2 regions of the Pseudescherichia vulneris genome follow, and region 1 is predicted to be linked to the other one. Evidence: riboswitches for the same ligand, from Rfam matches in the RefSeq annotation. Region 1 holds a riboswitch; the other holds the start of a gene.

The links. A riboswitch is a leader RNA that binds a small molecule or an ion and turns the genes downstream of it on or off. The one in region 1 is predicted to bind thiamine pyrophosphate.
Region 2: linked by a shared signal. The riboswitch ahead of thiC (phosphomethylpyrimidine synthase ThiC) and the one ahead of thiB (thiamine ABC transporter substrate binding subunit) in region 1 are both predicted to bind thiamine pyrophosphate.

Annotation. Positions count from the first base shown of each region.
Region 1 is NZ_LR607338.1:2,945,317-2,949,135, reverse strand. It holds gene FN633_RS12365 (sugar efflux transporter) at 1-313, opposite strand, end outside; gene sgrR (HTH-type transcriptional regulator SgrR) at 499-2,154, shown strand; TPP riboswitch at 2,195-2,293, shown strand; gene thiB (thiamine ABC transporter substrate binding subunit) at 2,329-3,327, shown strand; gene thiP (thiamine/thiamine pyrophosphate ABC transporter permease ThiP) at 3,303-3,819, shown strand, end outside.
Region 2 is NZ_LR607338.1:193,677-197,495, reverse strand. It holds gene thiF (thiazole biosynthesis adenylyltransferase ThiF) at 1-360, opposite strand, end outside; gene thiE (thiamine phosphate synthase) at 353-988, opposite strand; gene thiC (phosphomethylpyrimidine synthase ThiC) at 988-2,775, opposite strand; TPP riboswitch at 2,863-2,972, opposite strand; gene rsd (sigma D regulator) at 3,026-3,529, opposite strand; gene nudC (NAD(+) diphosphatase) at 3,626-3,819, shown strand, end outside.

The DNA of each region.
Region 1 (3,819 bases):
TTAAGTAGTGCCGGTTAAAGGCAAACAGCAGCGCGTTGCCCACCGCCATCGCACAGCAGAACATGATCAGCCTGCGGCGATCGCCCTGGCTGTCGGATCGTTTCGCCAGCCACAGGCTGACAAGGATCCCAGCGATGGCGTTGACGGTGTAGAACAGCCCTACCCAGAACGGCTCGGCTCCCACCTCGCGGCTGAGAAAAAGGCTCAGCGTCGGTGCCTGTAGCGCTCCGGCGATGCCCATCATAAATGCGACGATCATAAACGCGGCGTAGACCCCGTTCAGCCGCCTTCCCATTGTCATCAGCCAGAGCATAAGCATCCTTTTAGCGTGTGAGAAAAGAAAAAAGCCAGCAGGATCATAGCTGCTGGCGTGGCGATAAGCACCAATACTCAGTCACACAAGATGAAAGCAGTTGGGCACCGCTTTCATCTACAAGGATTATTGGCTTAATATAGGGAAAAATAAATTGCTGACTTTTCGCCGGGAGTTCCCCTTTTATGTCCTCTGGTCGTCTGCAACAACAGTTTATCCGTCTCTGGCAGTGCTGCAACGGCGCATCTCGCGAAACGACGCTGAACGAGCTGGCGGAGCAGCTAAGCTGTTCCCGCCGCCATATGCGTACCCTGCTTAACGCTATGCAGCAGCGCGGCTGGCTGACGTGGGAGGCGGAAGCCGGTCGCGGCAAACGCTCGCGCCTTACCTTTCTCTATACCGGCCTCGCGCTCCAGCAGCAGCGCGCGGAAGATCTGCTGGATCAGGATCGCATCGATCAGCTGGTACAGCTGGTGGGCGATAAAAGCGCTGTACGGCAGATGCTGGTTTCGCACCTTGGCAGAAGCTTTCGTCAGGGTCGGCATATTCTGCGCGTGCTCTACTACCGGCCATTACGCAACCTGCTGCCCGGCACGGCCCTGCGCCGCTCGGAAACCCACATTGCCCGCCAGATCTTCAGCGCGCTAACCCGGATAAATGAGGAAAACGGGGAACTGGAGCCGGATATCGCCCACCACTGGAAACGTCTCTCCCCGCTGCACTGGCGTTTTTATCTGCGCCCCGGCATTCATTTTCACCATGGCCGCGAGCTGGAGATGAGCGACGTTATCACCTCCCTGCAGCGGGTTAACGCCCTGCCGCTCTACTCGCATATCACCGAGATCGTCTCCCCAACGCCCTGGACGCTGGATATCCATCTCTCCCAGCCCGACAGCTGGCTACCGTGGCTGCTGGGCCACGTGCAGTCGATGATCCTGCCCCAGGAGTGGCCGACCATGGAGAACTTTGCCAGCCTGCCGGTGGGCACCGGGCCGTACGCGGTCACGCTCAATAACAGCAACCAGCTAAAGATCCACGCCTTTGATGACTACTTTGGCTTTCGTGCGCTCATCGATGAGGTAAATGTCTGGATGCTGCCCGACGTCAATGACGATCTGAGTGCGGGCCTGACGCTGGAGGGGCCCGGCGGGGAGGAGAAAGCGGTTGAGAGCCGTCTCGAAGAGGGGTGCTACTACCTGCTGTTTGACGCCCGCACCCGTCGCGGTGCCAGCCAGCAGGTGCGGGAGTGGGTGAGTCAGATCCTCTCCCCGGCGAGCCTGCTGTTTCACGCCGAGGAGCACCACCAGCGCTACTGGTTCCCGGCCTACGGCCTGCTGCCGCGCTGGCATCATACCCGGCCGGGCGGCAGTGAAAAGCCAGCCGGGCTGGAGTCGCTGACCCTGACCTACTACCGGGAACACATCGAACACCGGGTGCTGGCCCAAACCATGAGCGCCCTGCTGGCTGCGCATCAGGTGACGTTGCACATCCAGGAGGTAGATTACGAGGAGTGGCACAGCGGCGACGCGGTGAGCGATATCTGGCTCAACAGCGCTAACTTTACCCTACCGCTGGATTTCTCTCTCTTTACCCATCTCTATGAGGTGCCGCTATTGCAGAAGTGCATTCCCCGCGACTGGCAGGCGGATGCCACGCAGTGGCGGGCGGGCGAGATGAATTTAGCCGCCTGGTGCCAGCAACTGCTGGCGGGCAAGGCGATTGTGCCGCTGATCCATCACTGGCTGATGATCCAGGGGCAGCGCAGCATGCGCGGCCTGCGGATGAACACCCTCGGCTGGTTTGATTTTAAATCGGCCTGGTTTGCCCCTCCCGACCCATAAAGTATGCTTTCGGAATGCTGACATAATCACTACAATGAGGCCGTGCTCAACGGGGTGCTGCGCGATGCGTGTGCTGAGAAAATACCCGTCGAACCTGATCCGGATAACGCCGGCGAAGGGATTTGAGGCTACCGCTCAAAATCCTTTGCCACTCTCTTTCTATTGAGGTGCAAAGTGTTAAAAAAATGTCTGCCGCTGCTGCTGCTTGTGGCCGCCCCCGTTTTTGCCGCCCCGGCTTCTGATAAACCCGTTCTCACCGTCTACACCTACGACTCGTTCGCCGCCGACTGGGGGCCAGGTCCTGCGGTAAAAAAAGCCTTTGAGGCCGACTGCAACTGCGAGCTGAAGATGGTGGCGCTGGAGGATGGCGTCTCGCTGCTCAACCGTCTGCGCATGGAGGGCAAAAACAGTAAGGCCGACGTGGTGCTGGGCCTCGACAATAACCTGCTGGACGCCGCCAGTCAGACCGGGCTGTTTGCCAAAAGCGGCGTGGCGGCCGATGCCGTTAACGTCCCCGGCGGCTGGAAAAACGACACCTTTGTGCCCTTCGACTATGGCTACTTTGCCTTTGTCTATGACAAAAACAAGCTGAAAAACCCGCCGAAGAGCCTGAAAGAGCTGGTAGAGAGCGACCAGAAGTGGCGGGTAATCTATCAGGATCCGCGCACCAGCACCCCAGGGCTGGGCCTGCTGCTGTGGATGCAAAAAGTCTACGGCGATAAAGCGCCTGAGGCATGGCAGAAGCTGGCGGCGAAAACCGTCACCGTCACCAAAGGCTGGAGCGAAGCCTACGGCCTGTTCCTGAAGGGCGAGAGCGATCTGGTCCTGAGCTACACCACCTCTCCGGCCTATCACCTGATCGAAGAGAAAAAGGATAACTACGCGGCAGCCGACTTCAGCGAAGGCCACTACCTGCAGGTAGAGGTAGCCGCCCGCACCGCGGCCAGCAAGCAGCCTGAGCTGGCGGAAAAGTTCCTCAAGTTTATGGTGAGCCCGGCGTTCCAGAACGCCATCCCAACCGGCAACTGGATGTACCCGGTAAGCAACGTGACGCTGCCCGCTGGCTTTGACTCGCTGACGAAGCCGAAAACCACCCTGGAGTTCACGCCGCAGCAGGTCTTCTCCCAACGCGCTGAGTGGATTAACACGTGGCTTCGCGCGACCAGCCGCTAATTCCCGGCTGGCTGCTGCCCGGCGCGAGCGCGGCTACCCTGCTGGTGGCGGTCGCGCTGGCGGCGTTTCTTGCCCTCTGGCTCAACGCGCCGACCACCGATGTCTCGGCGCTATGGCACGACAGCTATCTGCGCCACGTGGTGGCCTTCTCCTTTGGCCAGGCGTTTCTCTCCGCCCTGCTCTCGGTGATGCCCGCTATTTTCCTGGCCCGCGCCCTCTATCGCCGCCGCTTTCCCGGACGGCTGATGCTGCTCCGCCTCTGCGCGATGACCCTGATCCTGCCGGTGCTGGTGGCGGTATTCGGTATCCTCACCGTCTATGGGCGTCAGGGCTGGCTGGCCTCGCTGTGCGACTCGCTCGGCCTGCCGTGGGGATTTTCGCCCTACGGGCTGAGCGGCATTCTGCTGGCGCACATCTTTTTTAACCTGCCGATGGCGACCCGCCTGCTGCTCCAGGCCCTGGAGCAGATCCCTGGTGAGCAGCGCCAGCTTG
Region 2 (3,819 bases), 2.8 Mb from region 1:
GTCAGCCTGTGTCACCTGCTGGCGAAGCGCCTCGCCCTCCAGACGCGTCTTCAGGGTAATCAGCTCAACGTGTGGATTGAGCTGCTGTAAGCGCTGATGGGCCGCGTCGGCTTTGGGCTGGTTGATATCGTCGGAGGTAAACATAATCTGCCGCTGCAGGTTGCTCAGGTGCACCGCGTCATCGTCCGCCAGCACCAGCGTGCCGACGCCAGCCGCCGCCAGATAGAGCGCGGCAGGGGAGCCTAAACCGCCAAGACCGATAATCAACACCCGGCTGGCGAGCAGCCTCCGCTGACCGTCGATGGCAATATCCTCCAGCAGGATCTGCCGGCTGTAGCGCATAAAATCGCTGTCATTCATCGCCCACCCCCGCCAGATCGATAAGCTGCTTGGTGGCATGATGCCAGTCTATGGCCTGGGTGATGGCGCTCACCACCGCAATGCTGCCGACGCCGGTTGCCAGCACCTGCGGCGCACGCGCGAGGCTAATGCCGCCGATGGCGACCGTTGGGTAATCCTGCAGCCGGGCTACGTGGCGCGCCAGCTGCGCCAGGCCCTGCGGCGCGGAGGGCATCTGCTTGGTCTGGGTCGGGAAGACGTGACCAAGGGCGATATAGGAGGGGCGAGCGGCCAGCGCAACGTCAATCTCCATATCATCATGGGTGGAGACGCCCAGGCGCAGACCCGCATTGCGGATCGCGCTGAGGTCGGTTGTCTCCAGATCCTCCTGTCCCAGATGCACGCCGTAAGCATCATGTTTAATCGCCAGTTGCCAGTAGTCGTTGATAAACAGCCGGGCCGCGTAGCGCTTGCCCAGCGCAATGGCCGCCACGACGTCGGCCTCTACCTCATGGTCCTGCTTATCTTTGATCCGCAGCTGGAGGGTGCGCACGCCCGCCTCCAGCAGGCGTTCAATCCACATCACGCTGTCGACAACCGGATAGAGTCCGAGGCGGAAGGGCACCGGTGGGAAATCAGGCTGGTACATCAGACCTCCTCCTTTTTGAGATAGATCTCGCCGCCGCGGGCGCGGAAGTCGTTCGACATATCGTTCATGCCCACTTCAATCGCCTGAGCCGCGGCGTAGTCCCGCACCTCCTGGCTGATCTTCATTGAGCAGAACTTGGGTCCGCACATAGAGCAGAAGTGGGCCACCTTGCCGGACTCCTGGGGTAGGGTCTCATCGTGGTAGGCGCGGGCGGTGAAGGGGTCGAGAGCGAGGTTAAACTGATCCTCCCAGCGGAACTCGAAGCGGGCTTTTGACATGGCGTTATCGCGGATCTGCGCCCCAGGATGGCCTTTGGCCAGGTCGGCGGCGTGAGCGGCAATCTTGTAGGTAATCAGCCCCTGTTTCACATCTTCTTTGTTCGGCAGGCCGAGGTGCTCTTTTGGCGTGACGTAGCAGAGCATGGCGCAGCCAAACCAGCCAATCATCGCCGCGCCAATGCCGGAGGTGAAATGGTCATAGCCCGGCGCGATGTCGGTGGTCAACGGCCCGAGGGTATAGAACGGCGCTTCATGGCAGTGCTCCAGCTCTTCGGTCATGTTGCGACGGATCATCTGCATCGGCACGTGGCCCGGACCTTCGATCATCACCTGCACATCGTACTCCCAGGCGATTTTGGTCAGCTCGCCCAGGGTATGCAGCTCGGCAAACTGCGCTTCGTCGTTGGCATCCTGAATTGAGCCTGGGCGCAGACCATCGCCTAACGACAGAGAGACGTCGTAGGCGGCGCAGATTTCGCAGATCTCGCGAAAGTGCTGATACAGGAAGTTCTCCTGATGGTGGGAGAGGCACCACTTGGCCATGATCGAGCCGCCGCGTGAGACGATGCCGGTAAGGCGGTTGGCGGTCATCGGCACGTAGCGCAGTAGCACGCCAGCGTGAATGGTAAAGTAGTCCACGCCCTGCTCAGCCTGCTCAAGTAGCGTCTCGCGGAAGGTCTCCCAGGAGAGATTCTCGGCGATGCCGTTGACCTTCTCCAGCGCCTGGTAGATAGGGACGGTACCAATCGGGACCGGGCTGTTACGCAGGATCCACTCCCGCGTCTCGTGGATATTGCGGCCGGTGGAGAGATCCATCACCGTGTCCGCGCCCCAGCGGGTGGCCCACACCAGCTTCTCCACCTCCTCTTCAATGGAGGAGGTCACCGCCGAGTTGCCGATGTTGGCGTTGACCTTCACCAGGAAGTTACGACCGATGATCATCGGTTCGGACTCGGGATGGTTGATGTTGGCAGGAATAATGGCGCGCCCGGCGGCCACTTCGTCGCGGACAAATTCCGGGGTGATATTCTCCGGCAGGCGTGCGCCAAAGCCTTCGCCCGGATGCTGGCGGCGCAGCACCTCGCCACGAATGCGCTCCCGGCCCATATTTTCACGTAGGGCGATGAACTCCATCTCCGGGGTGACGATCCCCTGCCGAGCATAGTGCAGCTGAGTGACGCACTTCCCGGCGCGGGCGGCGATCCATGCGGATCGGATCCTGGCGATCCCTTTCTCGACGTCGATCGCAACCGCCGGATCGCCATAGGGGCCAGAGGTGTCGTACACCGGGATCGCCTCGTTCGCTTCAAACTGCGGGTCTGCTTTGCTGCCGCCGATAAGCGTCGGGCTAAGCTGGATCTCACGCATCGGCACGCGGATGTCGTCCCGGGAGCCCTGAAGATAGATACGCGTTGAGTTAGGGAAGGTGGTGCCCTCCAGCGTGTTGATAAAGCGCTGGGCGGCGGCGCGCTGTTCGCGGCGGGTAGGTTTCGTTGCAGACTCAGACATAGCTCATTCCATAAAAAGTTAAGGACGTGGCTTGTCAGAACGACGGATGAAGCAAGAGGATGCGTGCAGCCCGGAGAGGCGCACGCCAGCAGATTGACTCTTGTTCCCTTCGCAGGTTTTAACCTGATCAGGTTCCGCGGATCCCGAATTAACGGTCTCAGCCGGTGCTTACGCACTCGGCACTCCGACAAGAAAAACCCCCGTGTTGCAGGGGGCAGGTAAATTAAATTACGCGTTAATGCTTAAGAACTCAAGCAGGGCGAGCGATGTTGCTGTCGTCGTTAGCGCTCTCTGCCAGGTTGAAATCGAACGCCAGCACGATCAGCTGATCCTCCAGCGTAAAGCGTGCGGCCAGCGCTTCGCCAATGCCGGACAGCGCTTCCTGGAACTCAACCCATTTGTCATCTTCGATGGCGTTTTCAAGGCTTGAGTCGTAATAGTTCATGATCTGCTGGGTATTGGCTTCCAGCTGCGGATAGATTTGCGTGGCCGCTAAAAGTGGGCTGCTACCTTCCATTTCGCTGATAATCTGTTCATAAATACTAAAGTGTCCAGCGGACAAATAGTCGACCAGATTATGGCAAAAATCGTCCAGGGCCTTCTCATCCAGCTCTGAATAGGACTCCTTGCCCGGCTTAATGCCCACCAGGTTATAGTACGATACCAGCAAATGCTTGCGCACCTGAAGCCAGTGATCGACTAGTTTATTAGTTCCGCCTACGCGCGCCGTCAGGCTTTCCAGGTGGTTTAGCATGAATAACTCCGTGGTTTAAGAAAAAAAGTGTTCACCCAAAATATGTAAAAATGATGTAACCAACATGCCAGTGTCGCTAAGGTAGTGCAACAGATTATGGAACGTGTCATCGAATTAACCGATCAGGGCTGGTGGATCGTCAGCCATGAACAAAAATTATGGTTGCCCGCTGGAGAATTACCACACGGCGAGGCAGTAAATTTTGATCTTGTGGGCCAGCGCGGGTTAATTATCGGCGAGTGGCAAGGAGAGTCCGTGTGGCTGGTTCGTCAGCCCCGACGCCAGGATAT